DNA from 4 places in the Pantoea agglomerans genome. Region 3 is predicted to be linked to each of the others. Evidence: predicted binding sites of a transcription regulator. Region 3 holds the regulator's gene; each other region holds the start of a gene.
What was found. The regulator PurR, encoded in region 3, represses purine synthesis genes. The targets are predictions, from matches to a motif close to CANGCAAACGTTTGCNTG.
Positions count from the first base shown of each region.

Region 1: cvpA (colicin V production protein) is a predicted target of PurR. The motif match lies at 2,318-2,335, and genes of this name have one in related genera.
Region 2: guaD (guanine deaminase) is a predicted target of PurR. The motif match lies at 1,811-1,828, and genes of this name have one in related genera.
Region 4: pyrC (dihydroorotase) is a predicted target of PurR. The motif match lies at 1,078-1,095, and genes of this name have one in related genera.

Region 1 covers NZ_CP083809.1:1,229,029-1,233,109, reverse strand. The annotation lists gene LB453_RS08545 (UbiX family flavin prenyltransferase) at 1-102, opposite strand, end outside; gene purF (amidophosphoribosyltransferase) at 215-1,732, opposite strand; gene cvpA (colicin V production protein) at 1,769-2,254, opposite strand; gene dedD (cell division protein DedD) at 2,507-3,286, opposite strand; gene folC (bifunctional tetrahydrofolate synthase/dihydrofolate synthase) at 3,276-4,081, opposite strand, start outside.
Region 2 covers NZ_CP083809.1:2,018,353-2,022,433, forward strand. The annotation lists gene LB453_RS12240 (DUF1283 family protein) at 38-373, opposite strand; gene LB453_RS12245 (YnfA family protein) at 505-834, shown strand; gene ydfG (bifunctional NADP-dependent 3-hydroxy acid dehydrogenase/3-hydroxypropionate dehydrogenase YdfG) at 872-1,618, opposite strand; gene guaD (guanine deaminase) at 1,973-3,292, shown strand; gene dcp (peptidyl-dipeptidase Dcp) at 3,353-4,081, shown strand, end outside.
Region 3 covers NZ_CP083809.1:2,186,783-2,190,863, reverse strand. The annotation lists gene punC (purine nucleoside transporter PunC) at 1-125, opposite strand, end outside; gene punR (DNA-binding transcriptional activator PunR) at 245-1,150, shown strand; gene purR (HTH-type transcriptional repressor PurR) at 1,147-2,172, opposite strand; gene LB453_RS13150 (YnhF family membrane protein) at 2,457-2,546, shown strand; gene LB453_RS13145 (C40 family peptidase) at 2,593-3,396, opposite strand; gene LB453_RS13140 (Grx4 family monothiol glutaredoxin) at 3,759-4,081, shown strand, end outside.
Region 4 covers NZ_CP083809.1:2,526,647-2,530,727, forward strand. The annotation lists gene grxB (glutaredoxin 2) at 1-210, shown strand, start outside; gene LB453_RS14880 (lipoprotein) at 321-884, shown strand; gene pyrC (dihydroorotase) at 1,162-2,208, shown strand; gene dinI (DNA damage-inducible protein I) at 2,278-2,523, shown strand; gene LB453_RS14895 (hypothetical protein) at 2,669-2,938, shown strand; gene bssS (biofilm formation regulator BssS) at 3,159-3,416, shown strand; gene solA (N-methyl-L-tryptophan oxidase) at 3,514-4,081, shown strand, end outside.

The sequences.
Region 1 (4,081 bases), 960 kb from region 3:
CAGATGGGTTTCCACCTCGCTGACCTGCTGCAGCACCTGCAAAAGCCGCACGCCGTAGATCGCGCCGCTTGCGCCAGAGATGCCAATGATGAGTCGTTTCATGGGTGTTCCTTGCCGGTTCAGTGAGGCGCTATGATAGCGCGGGCCAGAACAGGAAAACAAACGGGGCGGATTTCTCCGCCCCGTGCTCTACTGGTTAGCGCTGAAAACGCGCTTAGCCTTCGTTATGCAGCTCGAGGTTCTCAACTTCATTCTGACGCTGCAGCGCTTTGGCATCGTCGTTGCGCAGCGACTGGAGATACTCCAGATACTGCTGATCGACATCCTTAGTCACGTAAACGCCGTTAAACACCGAACATTCAAACTGGGCGATATCGGGGTTCTCTTCGCGCACCGCTTCGATCAGGTCGTTGAGATCCTGGAAGATCAGCGCGTCGGCCTTGATCAGCTGACAGATTTCATCCACTTCGCGGCCGTGTGCGATCAGCTCGGTGGCGCTCGGCATATCGATGCCGTAGACGTTCGGGAAGCGAATTTCCGGCGCGGCGGAGGCCAGGTAGACGCGTTTCGCCCCCGCTTCACGCGCCATCTCGATAATCTGCTCAGAGGTGGTGCCGCGCACGATAGAGTCATCTACCAGCAGCACGTTCTTGTCGCGGAACTCGGCGCGGTTGGCGTTGAGCTTGCGGCGAACGGCGCTGCGACGCAGCTGCTGTCCCGGCATAATAAAGGTGCGGCCGACGTAGCGGTTTTTCACAAAGCCCTGACGATAGGGCTTGTCGAGAATACGCGCGATCTCCAGCGCGATATCGGTAGAGGTTTCCGGAATGGGAATCACCACGTCGATATCGAGATCTTCCCACTCGCGGGCAATCTTCTCGCCCAGCTTGGTGCCCATGCGCACGCGCGCGCTATAGACGGAGATCTTGTCGAGGAAAGAGTCGGGACGCGCAAAGTAGACATACTCGAACAGGCAGGGGTTGCTCTTCGGGTTTTCCGCGCACTGGCGCGTAAAGAGCTGGCCCTGCTCGGTGATATAGACGCCTTCGCCCGGCGCGACGTCGCGCAGAAACTCGAAGCCCAGCGTATCGAGCGCCACGCTCTCAGAGGCGACCATATACTCGACGCGGCTGTCAGGCAGCACGCGCTTGCCCAGCACCAGCGGACGAATGCCGTTTGGATCGCGGAAGGCGACCATGCCGTGGCCGATGATCATCGCAACAACGGCGTAAGCGCCGCGCACCTGCTGATGCACCGCCGCCACCGCAGCGAAAATATTGTCCGCTTCCAGCGGGTCGTTCTGAAAACGGTCCAGCTCCTGCGCGAAGATATTCAGCAGGATTTCAGAATCTGAAGTGGTGTTGACGTGACGGCGGCCCTTTTCGAACAGGTGCTTGCGCAGGTCGTGCGCGTTAGTCAGGTTGCCGTTATGGGCCAGCGTAATACCGTACGGCGAGTTAACGTAGAACGGCTGCGCTTCAGAGGCGCTGGAGCTGCCTGCGGTCGGGTAGCGAACGTGGCCGATCCCCATATTGCCCTGCAGACGCTGCATGTGGCGAGCTTCAAAGACATCGCTGACGAGGCCGTTCGCCTTACGCAGACGGAAGCAGTTCAGCGCATCGATAGTACAAATGCCTGCGGCGTCCTGCCCGCGGTGCTGAAGCACCGTTAACGCATCATAGATCGACTGGTTGACCGGCATAAACCCGGTGATACCAACAATACCGCACATGTTGTCATTTCCTCATTAGCCGCACTCCCGGTGGCGTCACCGGGGCAAAAAACTCGACGTGCTTTTCAGGTAGTCAAAAAACCATCTGATTATATAACTGAACTGGGGAATGAGCTGGGACTGCTGCCAGTCCGGACTTTTGGAAAAGCCGGTGAATGTATCGAGGAAGAAAAGAATCGCGCTTACGATCAGCACGCCGCGTAACGCCCCGAAACAGACCCCCAACACCCTGTCGGTTCCCGACAGGCCGGTCTTCTCAACCAGCGAGCCGATCACATAGTTGACTATCGCGCCGACAATCAGCGTCGCGACGAACAGCACCGCGATGGCGATGCCGTTACGCACCAGTTCGTCGTCAAAACCTGTAAACCAGACTGCAAGGTAGGCGTAGTAATGACTGGCGACAAAAAACGCGCATCCCCAGGTAACGAGAGATAAGGCTTCGCGGACAAACCCTCGAATCAGGCTGACCAGAGCCGAAAAACCAACTACCGCAATAATGACGTAATCAATCCAGACCATGAACTCTTCCAGCGCCAGTGCGTTTGCACCCCTGCATCCAGTTCGGGGCGCATTCTAACAGAAAAAGAAAACGTTTGCGTAGCGCTTTTCCTTTTCACCTTCCATAAAAAGGGCGATGAAAAAAACTTTCCTCGCCCTGTGGAGATTCAGCCATTCAAGCCGTTGAATCTCAATCAGTTATATTAAGCTGCGCAGCTTTAACACTGCGTGCGGCGCCGCCTTTTTATGCTATCGGCGGCACCAATCAATGCCTTAACGGGCGCTATAGGGCTTCACCACGCCGCCGAGGCCAGAGACGCTCTGCAGCTCCGACAGCGAGCCCTGCAGTTTGGCTTTCGAGGCGTCCGGGCCGACATAAATGCGGGTGATTTGTCCCTGTACAGGCGTAGAGGGCACGGTAAAGGCGCGATAGCCCGACAGACGCAGCTTCGCCACGATTTCGCTGACCTTCGCCGCATTTTTCAGCGCGCCGAGCTGCACCACATAAGCCTGACCGGCTGGCGCGCTCTGCTCGGCAGCCTTCGGCGTTTCCGCTGGCTTCGCCGGTTCACTCTGCTTCGTTTCCACCGGCTTAGACTCGACCGGCTTCGCCTGCTCTACCGGTTTCGGCTGCGCTTTCGGCTGCTCGACCGGTTTCGCCTTTGGCTGTTCCGCCGGGCGGGTTTTCGGCTGTTCCACCTGACGCGGTTTCGACGGTGTATTCTGGTGCACCGGCGGCGGCGTCACCACGCTGGGCTCGCTTTCGCTCTGCGGCGTGGCGTTGCCCTGCTCGGCGACCGGATTGTGGGCGGTGCTGCTGTTGCTGTTTACCGCGCTGCCCGCCCCCTGCGGTGGCTGTGACGGCAGCGGCTGCGTCACCGGCGGCACCATCTCGCTATCCTGCTGGTCATCCGGCTTCGGCACCAGCGGGATCGCTGCGAACTCCTCTTTATAATGCTTCTTTTTGCCGTCCAGCAGGCCCGGCAGCACAATCACGCCGACCGCCACCAGAATAATGGTGCCGACCAGGCGGTTCTGAAACTTACTTGCCACGACCTTTCTCCGTCTCTGTCGATTCCATGACCTGCGCCACGGTATGGAAAGATCCACATACCAGCACAATGTCCTGCGTCCCGGCCTGCGCGCGCGCCGCCTGCCAGGCGCTCTCCACGTCGGCAAAGGCGGTCGCCGCGTCGCGAGGCAGATGCGTCATCAGCTCATCGGCGGTGGCACCGCGCGACCCCTCAAGCGGCGCGCAGTACCAGCGGTCGATTTGCGGCGCCAGCGCCGCCAGGGTGCCGGCGATATCTTTATCATGTAGCATCCCCACCACCGCGTGTACCCGGCCGCTTTTTGGCAGCTGCGCCAGACGCGACGCCAGATAGCTCGCCGCGTGGGGGTTGTGCGCCACGTCGAGGATCACGCGCGGCGATTCGCTTACCGTCTGGAAACGGCCAGGGAGAACTGCCAGCGGCAGATTATTGCGGATAATCGTCTCGCTGACGTTCAGGCCGGAAGCGCGCAGCGCCGCCAGCGCCGTGGCGGCGTTAGGCAGCGGCACCTGCGGCAGCGGCAGATCGTTCAGCTCTCCCTGCGCGTCGCGCCAGGCCCAGCTCTCCGGCTGCTGGCTGTAGTGCCACTCCTGGCCGCGACGCAGCAGCAGCGCGCCCTTCTCCGCCGCAACGGCGGCGATGCTGGCGGGCATATCTGGCTCGCCGACCACGGCGGGCTTGCCGCCGCGAAAGACGCCCGCTTTCTCGCGGCCGATGCTTTCACGATCCGGGCCAAGCCAGTCGGTGTGATCCAGCGCGATGCTGGTCACCACCGCCACGTCGGCGTCGACAATAT
Region 2 (4,081 bases), 170 kb from region 3:
AGTGAACCTTACTGACTATAGCAGTCCGCGAAAAAAATCAGGGCGTGACCGGTCGGCCGGTGCGGCGATCGAGACAGCGCAGGGTATTGGCTTCCCAGTAGGCGTTGATGTTATAGCTCTTTTCGCAGGCGTCGCGGGTATCAAAGGCGCGGTTCGCTTTATCGAACTCTTTCTCTACGCGGCTGTTCACCTTATTGCGCAACTGCCGGGTGTCATTCCATTGCTCTTTGCTCTGACGCGCGGCTTCATTACTGGCGGCGTTGTTGCCATCTTCAATAATCAGGCGGCTGGTGTTGGCGCTGGCCGGCGCAGCGGTCAGCATCGCGCTGCCGGCCAGCAGCACGGCGAGCAGGGTCGGAAACAATTTGTTCATCATCTTTTCCTTCGGTTAACGCCTGGCGCGCAGGGATGGTTCCGGGTTGCGGCAGGCCGGGCTTAGTATATCATCGCGCTTTATTTGCTCACCAGTAGTGGGCGCTCTGTTTAACTTTCCGAGAGGGTTCCATGCTGATCAAAACCGCGCTGCTCTTTTTTCTTACCGCCATCGCGGAGATAGTCGGCTGCTTTTTACCCTGGCTGTGGCTGAAAAAAGGCGGCTCCGCCTGGCTGTTGCTGCCTGCCGCGCTGAGTCTGATGGCCTTTGTCTGGCTGCTCACGCTGCATCCTGCGGCGAGCGGGCGTGTCTATGCGGCCTACGGCGGCGTCTACGTGCTGACCGCGCTGCTCTGGCTGCGCGTGGTGGATGGCGTGAAGCTGAGCGCGTGGGACTGGAGCGGGGCGCTGGTGGCGTTTTGCGGCATGCTGATCATTGTGGCGGGCTGGGGACGCGCCTGAGCGGAGGAGGCCAGCGGCAGGCTGGCCTCGGGCGGCGTCAGGGCTTGTGTACTTTCAGGCCGGCCTGCGTCTGGCTTACCGGCATCATCTCAAGGGTATTGATATTGACGTGCTTCGGCAGCGTGGCGACCCAGTAAACCGCCTCGGTAACATCTTCCGCCGTCAGCGCCGTTGCGCCTTCGTAGACCTTATCCGCTTTCTCATCGTCGCCTTTGAAGCGCACGTTAGAAAACTCCGTGCCGCCAACCAGGCCGGGTTCGATATCGGTGACGCGCAGCGCGGTGCCGTGCAGATCGGTGCGCAGGTTAAGGCTGAACTGACGCACAAAGGCTTTGGTCGCGCCGTAGACGTTGCCGCCCGCGTAGGGCCAGCTGCCGGCGACAGAGCCGATATTGATAATATGGCCGACGTTGCGCTCCACCATATCCGGCAGCAGGGCGCGGGTCATAAAGACCAGGCCTTTGGTGTTGGTGTCGATCATATTTTCCCAGTCTTCGACGCTGGCGCGGTGCGCCGGCTCGATGCCGAGCGCCAGGCCGGCGTTATTGACCAGCACGTCGATGTTGCGCCACCCGGCGGGCAGCGAGGCGACCGCCTCTTCGATGGCGGCGCGGTTGCGCACGTCGAGCTGCAGGGGATAAAGGTTCTCGCCCAGCTCCTCCTTCAGCGCCTGCAGACGCTCAGCGCGGCGGCCGCTGGCAATCACTTTGTGGCCAGCTGCAATGAACCGGCGGGTGATACTTTGACCAAAACCGGCCGTCGCGCCGGTAACAAAAATAATCATCTCACTGTTCCTTATACGTTTTCAGGTTGACCTGTTTTCACCATACCACTTCGGCAGCGCCGCTGCGCGGCAAATGCGCGCGCGGGCGGTCAGGGTCGTTTTCAGGGGAGGCGCTGCGCTATGGTGGCGCGCGCTGCACCATCGTCGGGCAGAGCCCATGCAGGCTTTTTTTAGCCTTCCTTAGCCGCCAGAGAGGCAACCGGTTGCGCACACGATACCTTTTTTACCGCCGCGGCAAAAATGCCTTTTTCACATAACATCCTGATTAATCGTCTTGTTCTGGCATGCAGGTTGCAATTTATCGCTTATTGACCGACGGCAAACCGCGCCCGGGAGCGGAATTAAGGAAAGAGTATGTCATCACCCCTCACGGCCATTCGCGCCAGCTTTTTTGACTTTACCGATGTCGCGCATCAGCCCGATGCGATCGCCTCGCAGGCGCGCTATATCGACGATGGCGTGCTGCTGCTGGAGGCAGGGCGTATTGTCGGACTGCATCGCTGGGAAACGCTCTCCCATGCGCCAGCCGATCTTATTGATCTGCGCGGCCGGCTGATTGTGCCGGGCTTTGTCGACACCCATATCCACTATCCGCAGACCGAGATGATTGGCGCCTTTGGCGAGCAGCTGCTGCAGTGGCTCAGCCACTATACCTTCCCGGTGGAAAGTCAGTACCACTCCGCCGACCACGCCGCCGCCATGTCCGCCTTTTTCCTGCAGCAGCTGCTGGCGAACGGCACCACCAGCGCACTGGTATTCGGCACCGTGCATCCCCAGTCGGTCGAGGCGCTGTTCAGCGCCGCCGAAGCGATAGAGATGCGGCTGATTGCCGGCAAGGTAATGATGGATCGCCATGCACCGGAAGCCCTGCTGGAAACGCCGGAGCAGAGCTATGCCGACACGCGGGCGCTGATTGAGCGCTGGCACGGGCGCGGTCGACTCAGCTATGCGCTGACGCCGCGCTTCGCCCCCACCTCGACGCCGGCGCTGCTGGAGAAGGTGCGGCAGCTGCGGCAAGAGTATCCCGACGTCTGGCTGCATACCCACCTGAGCGAAAACCCGCAGGAGGTTGCCTGGGTGAAGTCGCTGTTTCCGCAGCACGACGGCTATCTTGACGTTTATCATCGGCACCAGCTTACCGGACGACGCAGCCTGTTCGCGCACTGCCTGCATCTGGAGGATCACGAGTGGCAGTGTCTGCATCATACCGATTCCGCCATCGCCTTCTGCCCGACCTCGAACCTGTTCCTCGGCAGCGGGCTGTTCAATCTGAAGCGCAGCTGGCAGCAGGGGGTCAGGATCGGCATCGGCACCGACGTCGGGGCGGGCACCACCTTTAATATGCTGCAGACGCTGGGGGAAGCCTATAAGGTCGGCCAGCTGCAGCAGTATCGGCTCAGCGCGGCGGAGGCGTTCTACCACGCCACCCTCGGCGGCGCGCACGCCCTCGATCTGCACCACCATATCGGCAACTTCGCGCCCGGCAAAGAGGCGGACTTCGTGGTGCTGGACCCGGCGGTTTCGCCGCTTCAGCGGCTGCGCATCGGCAACAGTAAGGATATCTGGGAGCGGCTGTTCGTACTGATGACGCTGGGCGACGATCGCAATATCGCCGAGACCTGGGTGAACGGACGCCCGGTATGGCGGCGCGACGAGGCGGAAACGCAGCGCTGAGTTGTTGCGGGCGCGGCAACCTGCCAGGATAAACCTTTGCACGGTAATCAGGAGCGAGGCATGAACGTCAGACAAAATCCGTTTTTTCAGGTAAGCACGCTGCCCTGGCAGGCACCGCCGTTTGACCAGATTCAGGAAGAGGACTTTCTGCCCGCGCTGCAGGCGGGTATTGAAGAGAAGCGCCAGGAGGTGCAGGCGATTGCACATAATCCCGATGCGCCCACCTTTGCCAACACCTTCGAGGCGCTGGAGCGCAGCGGACAGCTGCTCGAACGCGTTAATCTGGTTTTTAGCGCCATGACCTCGGCCAATACCAGCGATTATCTGCAGCAGGTGGATGAAGAGATCGCGCCGCAGCTGACCGCGCTTAACGACGAGATCGTCCTGAACGGCGCGCTCTTTGCCCGTCTTGACGCCATCTACCAGCAGCGTGAGACGCTGGAACTCGATCCTGAATCGCTGCGGCTGGTGGAGGTGACCTGGCAGCACTTTCAGCTGTCAGGTGCCAGTCTGGAGGAGGAGGCCAAACAGAAGCTTAAGGCGCTCAATCAGCAGGCGGCGCGCCTCAGCACGCGCTTTACCAATAAGCTGCTGGCCGCCACCAAAGCGGGCGGGCTGGTGGTGCAGAACGCCGAGGCGCTGGCGGGGCTGAGTCCGGCGGATCTGGCGGTAGCGCAGGCGGCGGCACAGGCGCGCGGGCTGGAAAACGCCTGGCTGCTGGTGCTGCAGAACACCACCCAGCAGCCGGCTCTGCAGCTGTTGCGCACGCGCGCGACGCGTCAGGCGCTG
Region 3 (4,081 bases):
ATGCCGGGCGAGGTATTGAAGCTCATCTGCATCGCGCCAAAGGCGGGCAGGTACATATCGGTCGCCAGAAAGCCCAGCATACTGAGCAGGGCGAGGTAGGGCATAAATCCTTTTGAGGACAGCATGGTGTTTATCTCATCTTTCGTCAGGCAGGTTGAACGCGGCAAAGTGTAAAAGGGTGCGCCCGCCGCTGTGAAACGTTAATATTTGCAGAGTGCTGTGAAAATTTTTGAAAGGAAAAAGCATGTGGTCTGAATATGCGCTTGAAGTTGTTGATGCCGTCGCGCGCACCGGCAGTTTCAGCGCCGCCGCGCAGGAGCTGCACCGCGTGCCCTCTGCCGTCAGCTATACGGTGCGCCAGCTGGAAAGCTGGCTGGCGGTGCCGCTGTTCGAACGGCAGCATCGCGACGTGGCCCTCACCCCTGCAGGCGAGCATTTCGTGCGTGAAGGACGCGAGGTTATCAAAAAAATGCTCGCCACCCGCAGGCAGTGTCAGCAGCTGGCGAACGGCTGGCGCGGCAAGCTCAGCATCGCGGTTGATTGTATCGTGAAGCTGCCGCGCAGCCGCCAGCTGGTTACTGACTTCTATCGCCACTTTCCCGATATGGAGCTGCATATCAGCTATGAGGTATTTAACGGCGTCTGGGACGCGCTGGCGGACGGGCGCGTCGATGTGGCGATCGGTGCCACCCAGGCGATCCCGGTGGGCGGGCGCTTTTCCTTTCGCGATATGGGCGCGCTGAACTGGCGCTGCGTGGTGGCGCGCCAGCATCCGCTGACGCAGCAGCCGCAGCTCGACGATGACGCACTGCGCGCCTGGCCCTCGCTGGTGCTGGAGGATACCTCGCGCGCGCTGCCGCGCCGCATGACCTGGACGCTGGATAACCAGCGGCGTCTGGTGGTGCCGGACTGGCAGGCGGGGCTGGCCTGCGTGCTGGATGGGTTATGCGTGGCGATGATGCCGGGCCATGTGGCGCGCCCGCTGCTGGATAAGGGGGAGCTGGTTGAGCTGACGCTGCCAACCGCCTTTCCGGAAAGTCCCTGCTGCGTGAGCTGGTCGGAAGCGGGCGCATCGCCGGCGCTCAGCTGGCTGCTCAGCTATCTCGGCGATGCGCAAACGCTCAATCAGGAGTGGTTAAGCGAAGATTAACGGCGGTAGTCGCGGAACGGACCGTCGCCGACTGAACGACGCTCAATCAGCGTGGGATGCACTTCAATGGTCTGCGACACTTCGCGTTTGCTGGTGATGCGATCCAGCAGCATCTCCAGCGCTTTTTCGCCGAGCTGGGCTTTCGGCTGATGCACGGTGGTGAGCGCCGGGGTAAAGTAGCGCGCGTTGCGCACGTTGTCATAGCCGATCACCGAAATATCCTGCGGCACGCGCAGCCCCATCTCGTCGGCAGCGCAGATCGCGCCCATCGCCATAATATCGCCGCCGCAGAAGATCGCCGTCGGGCGCTGCTTCTGCTGCAGGATTTGCTGCATCGCCTGATAGCCCGATTCCGGCTCGAAATCGCCCTGCACGATCCACTCGGGACGCACCGAGATGCCCGCTTCCTCCAGCGCTTTCAAAAATCCCGCATGGCGGCCGCCGCCGGTGTTACGCTCCAGCTGGCCGGGGATCGCGCCGATATCACGATGGCCGCGTTCGATCAGATAGCGGCCCGCCAGATAGCCGCCCTGGAAGGCGTTATCGAGCACGGTATCGGTAAAGTCGCCGCGCGATTCGCCCCAGTCCATCACCACCATCGGAATATTGCGGTTCTCTTCCAGCATCTTCAGCAGATCGTCCGGATACTCGGAGCACATCACCAGCAGGCCGTCGACGCGCTTCTGCGCCATCATTGACAGGTAGGCGCGCTGCTTCTGCAGATCGTTATGGGCGTTACCGAGGATCAGGGTGTAGCCGCGTTCGAAGCAGTGATGCTCGACCGCTTCGATGATTTCCGCAAAATAGGGCGCTTCGCTGGAGGTGGCGAGCAGCCCCAGCGTTTTAGTGTGATTGACCTTCAGGCTGCGCGCCACGGCGCTGGGCGAATAGTGTAATTCCTGAATCGCCTGCCAGACGGCGTTGCGCGTCTCTTCCGCAACGAAGCGCGTTTTGTTGATCACGTGGGAAACGGTGGTGGTGGAGACACCCGCGCGCTTCGCGACATCTTTAATTGTTGCCATTAAAAAGAGACTCCAGGCTTACCAATAACTCACTGATAAGCATAATGTTAAACGTTTGCGTCCGCTAAGCGAGATTTCTGTTAATTCGCTACAGTTTTTGTCGGTGAAATACTCACTGGGCAGGACAAAACAGGGGCTGTTGCGTGCGAACGGCATCAGCGTTGCGTCAGTTGCGCAACAAAGCCGGGGATTCTAACAAGGCTTGCGGGATAAAACGAGATTTTTACCGGTAACTATGGGAAAATCCCTGAAGACCCTGAAAACTGTGTGGATAAGGAGAGGTAATGAGCACTGATTTGAAACTGGCATTGGTGACCACGGGCGCGGCGCTGCTGATGATTGTGGCCTTTAGCTTTACCGCCGTCATGCACTAACGACAGCGATAAAAAAACCGGGAAAATCCCGGTTTTTTTATGGCGTTTAGCGAATGGTTTTCGGCGTCATCATGCGGCGCGCGCCGATATAGTGACGCTGCCAGTAATCGTCTGAAAGCCCGCTGATCTGGATATCTTTTCCGGTGCGCGGCGACTGAATAAATTTACCGTTGCCGAGGTAGACCCCCACGTGATCGGCGGTGCCGCGACCGTTGATACGGAAAAAGACCAGATCGCCTTTCTCCAGCGACTCGCGCTTCACCGGCGCGGCGTCACGCAGGTGATACATTTCGTTGGCAGTGCGCGGAATTCTGAACTTCACCAGATCTTTATAGGCGTACCAGACAAGGCCGCTGCAGTCGAAACCGGTGTGCGGCGACGTGCCGCCCCATTGATAAGGCTTGCCCAGCTGACCCATCAGCTTGGTCATCGCCGTTTCGCGCGCTTTCTGGTAGCGCAGGCGGTGGGACTTGCTCATTTTGATGGTGCCGCCGTCATCGGCGTCCAGCAGCGAAGAAGTTGCAACTTTGGCGCTGCTCAGCGTGCGCTGGTGGCCATAGCGCTGCTTACGGGAAGACTTCAGGGATTTTTTCGTTTCGCCGGCGGAATGAGAAAGGGCGGCCGTTTCGATTTTCTTCTGCTTTTTCAGTTTGAGTTTTTGCGCAGTAGAAGGGCGCGTTTTTTTCGCGCTGGTTTTAACCGGTCGCCGTTTGCGTCGCTCATCTTCGCGCGCGCTTTTTTTCTCTGCCTTATGCAGGCTGGCTTTAACCGGCGCTTGCGGCGAGGCCGAAGCGATGTTCATGAAAAGCTGCGCGAAAGCTAATATCAAGAGCGTAATCAGTAATCGCATAGTCCGGTTACAGGGTTAGCGGTTACGACAACAGGCCGTAACGAGGTTAGAAAAATCTGATCGGAGATCAGCGCCGGGGCCATTCTAAGCCAGGTTTTTTTCAAAAGTTAAGCCATTTTTCTATTAAACTGTTACAGGGTTGCATCTGACTCATAAATGAGCGATTTCAGCAGGTTATAGCAGCAAAGTTATTACCAGTTATGAATGGCTTAAGTTTTGATTATCGTCAGAAAAAGTCAGAACTTTACGCAAGAACTTAACAAACATGGCGGTTTCGTCCGGCAAGCGAGAAAATGTCGTTTTCAGGGATGGGGCGAAGTCGCTACAATAAACAAACACGAAGTAAGGAATTAAGGAAGGCAATTATGAGTACTGTAGAAAAAATTCAGCGCCAGATCGCAGAAAACCCGGTCCTGCTGTATATGAAAGGCTCGCCGAAACTGCCAAGCTGCGGTTTCTCTGCGCAGGCGGTGCAGGCGCTTTCTGCCTGCGGTGAGCGCTTTGCTTACGTGGATATTCTGCAGAACCCAGATATTCGCGCCGAGCTGCCGAAATACGCCAACTGGCCGACCTTCCCGCAGCTGTGGGTTGACGGCGAGCTGGTCGGCGGCTGCGATATTATCGTGGAGATGTTCCAGCGCGGCGAACTGCAGTCCCTGATCAAAGAGACGGCAGAGAAGCACAA
Region 4 (4,081 bases), 340 kb from region 3:
ATCAGCGACGATCTGCGCCAGCTCGACAAGCTGATTGTGAAGCCCAACGCGGTTAACGGCGAGCTGTCGGAAGATGACATTCACCTCTTTCCGCTGCTGCGCTCGCTGACGCTGGTGGCTGGCATCGACTGGCCGAGCCGCGTCGCCGACTACCGCGACAATATGGCCAAGCAGACGCAGGTGAACCTGCTCTCCTCTATCGCCCTTTGACGCGTTCAGATGAGAAGCGCGCTGGCGTTTCTCATCGCCTTCTTAATGACACCTCATCCGCATTCAGGCACCCTATGCGCTGCATTAGCATCACTACGGATGAGGATAAAATGAGAAAGGCATTTCTGGGGCTGACGGCCCTGTTTTTCGCCGTGCTGGTTAGCGGCTGCAATCAGCTTACCCAGTACACCATCAGCGAGCAGGAAGTGAATCAGGCGCTGGCGAAACACAACAATTATGAGAAAGATATCGGCGTCGCCGGGCTGGTGAACGCCCATATCCTGCTGACCGATCTTAACAGCCAGATTGGCCGCGAGGAGCCAGACCGCGTCACGGTGACCGGCAAGGCAAAAATCAACGTCACGTCACTGTTTGGCCCGCAGCAAGCGGATATGCAGCTGAAGATGAAGGCGCAGCCGGTCTTTGACGCGCAGCAGGGCGCCATCTTTCTGCGCGATCTGGAGATCGTCGACGCGCAGGTGCAGCCGGAAAAGATGGCGGCGGTGATGAAAAGCCTGACGCCCTACCTGAATCAGTCGCTGAAAAGCTACTTTAACCAGAAGCCAGCTTACGTTTTGAGCGTCGATCGCAGCAAAGGCGAGGCGCTGGCGAAGAAATTTGCCAAAGGGCTAAAAGTCGAGCCGGGCCAGCTGGTGATCCCGTTTACGCAGTAGGTCGCCTGAAAGGCGGAACCTTGCTCTGACCGGGGGAAAATTTCCCCCGGTGACAGGAAAAAAAACGCAGAGCGCGCTGCGCCCTGGCCCGATAGCGGGCGCGCCTCAGGGATAAGGTGCTTGTCGGCGTGGGCGGCACCTTATGCCAGACTCAACCACGCCCGTGGCGTTTTGCTTTTCCTGCAAGAAAAGAAGTGCAAACGGTTGCCCGACACCTTATGCTTTGTACCCGGCCAAAACGCGCCTCTACGTTTCCTGACTAGCCGGAGCTTCACTGATGACTGCACACCCTCAGCAACTTACTATCCGCCGCCCTGACGACTGGCATATTCACCTGCGCGACGACGCGATGCTGAATACGGTTTTGCCCTATACCAGCGCGGTTAACGGACGTGCCATCGTGATGCCTAACCTGGTGCCGCCGGTCACCAGTGTCGCCGCCGCGGTCGCCTACCGCGATCGTATTCTGGCCGCGCTGCCGGCAGAACATCGCTTTACCCCGCTGATGACCTGCTATCTCACCGACTCGCTCGATCCCAGTGAGATCGAGCAGGGCTTTAACGCGGGCGTCTTTACCGCCGCCAAACTCTACCCGGCGCATGCCACCACCAACTCCAGCCACGGCGTCACCCGCATCGACGCTATCAGCGGGGTACTGGAGCGTATGCAGAAGATCGGTATGCCGCTGCTGATCCACGGCGAAGTGACCCACGCCGATATCGATATCTTCGACCGCGAGGCGCGCTTTATCGACAGCGTTATGGAGCCGCTGCGCAAAGCGTACCCGGAACTGAAGGTGGTCTTTGAGCACATTACCACGCGAGAAGCTGCCCAGTACGTTGAGGCGGGCAACGACAAGCTGGGCGCCACCATCACCCCTCAGCACCTGATGTTTAACCGCAACCATATGCTGGTGGGCGGCGTGCGTCCGCACCTCTACTGCCTGCCGATCCTCAAGCGCAACGTGCATCAGGAGGCGCTGCGCAAGGTGGTCGCCAGCGGCCATCCGCGCTTCTTCCTCGGCACCGACACCGCCCCGCACCTGCGCCACCTGAAAGAGGCCAGCTGCGGCTGCGCGGGCGTCTTCAACGCGCCAACGTCGCTGCCCGCCTACGCCACCGTTTTCGAAGAGCTGAACGCCCTGCAGCATTTCGAAGCCTTCTGCTCCGAGAACGGCCCGCGCTTTTACGGCCTGCCGCTGAACGAAGGAACCGTAACGCTGGTGCGCGAGCCCTGGAAAGTTGAAGAGAGCATCAGCATGGGCGAGCACGCCCTGGTGCCCTTCCTTGCCGGCGAAACCCTGAACTGGCGCGTGGAAATCTAATCGGCGCTTTCGCTTGCCTCCGGCCGAAATATACTGTAAATATATACAGCATCTAATCCGGAGGCTGCTATGCGTGTTGAAATTACCGTTGCCAAAACGTCCCCGCTTCCGTCCGGCGCAATGGAAGCGCTGACGGCAGAACTATCCCGCCGTATCGATGAAGAATTTCCCGACGGCCAGAACCACGTCAAGGTGCGCTATGCCACCGCAAACCAGCTCAGCGTGCTGGGCGGCGGTAAAGAGACGCGCGATCGCATCAGCGATATTCTCCAGGAGACCTGGGAAAGCGCTGACGACTGGTTTATTACCGATTAACCGCCACTGCGCAGTTTTTGCCGGGTGTCGCCATCCGGCTTTTTTATCGCTTCTCCCCCTCGCCAGAACTTTTCCCTGCATCTAGACTCTGATCGATCAATCGCCTATTCTTCCGCTCGTTATGCTTAACAGGAGGTGAGATGAAATGATGACAGACAACCCGGAAGAGGCCATGACCTTCGGTGAACTGCTGGCGCTAATTGCCGATCAACAGCGTCGTCTGACGGTGCTGGAAAGCGCCTTTTCCAGCCTTACCCTCTGCCTCGACGAACGCGCCGCTCAGCTGCTGGTGCATCACCTGACGCTTGAGGCGCAAAACCAGAACCACGACGAACCTCTGCAGCAGCACTTCGCGCGTCTGGCGCTGACGCTGCAAAAGCCTCACAGCGTACAGCCGGCTGAACCCCTGGCCTGATTGCTGGCGACAGGTGGGCGCATAATAAACTGCCTGATGCGTCAGGCATTTTATTTGTTTTAAACGCTTTTTTAACGGCGAATATTTCGCTCACTTTTTGTTCGCCGCACTTTTTAGTCGGATAGACCGCTTTTTCTGTTATAATTGTCTCGCTACTGGATAAAAAAGCCGCATTGAACCTCATCATGCACTTCGTTTAACGAGTAATAAGGAGGTTATAATGGACAGTAATCATAAAGACGTTATTCAGACTCACCCGCTGGTGGGCTGGGATATCAGTACTGTAGACAGCTACGACGCTATGATGATCCGTTTGCATTCGCTCTCCTCGCAGGATCAAAAAGAAGAAGAAGCAGACGTCGGACCGACCTACTGGCTGACAACAGACGTGGCAAGGCAATTTATTTCTATCCTTGAAGCTGGCATTGCCAAGATCGAATCGGCCGAGCAGATGGAGCGCTATCAGTCCAAACATTAGTCTCCGCCAGATGAACGGGCACCCTCAGGGGTGCCTTTTTCATTTCTGCTTCTGGTATGCTGCTGGCCGTGTTACGGCTTTCAGGAGTTTCCATTCAATGATTTATGATCTGATCGTGGTGGGCAGCGGGTCCGTTGGTGCCGCCGCAGGCTTTTACGCCACCCAGGCGGGCCTGTCGGTGCTGATGATCGATTCCAGCCATCCGCCGCATACCCAGGGCGCGCATCACGGCGAAACGCGCCTGATCCGTCACGCCTATGGCGAAGGCGAACGCTATGTGCCGCTGGTGCTGCGCGCGCAGAAGCTGTGGGATGAGCTGGAAGAGCTGTCCGGCGAACGCATTATGCACCGCAGCGGCATTATCAATCTTGCGCCCATTCACTCTGCATTCATCCGCAACGTTATCGACAGCGCGCAGGCCTGGAAGCTGGATGTGCAGCTGCTGCAGGCGGATGAGGTTCGCCAGCGCTGGCCGCAGATCGGCGTGCCGGACGGCTATATCGGCGTTTTTGAACCGCAGTCCGGCTATCTGAAGTGCGAGCAGGCGGTACGCAGCTGGATCGCCCTCGCCGAAAAAGCGGGCTGCGCGCAGCTGTTTAACTGCGGCGTATCGCAGATTGGCCGCGACGGCGACCTGCAGCAGGTGGTGACGGCAGACGGCACTT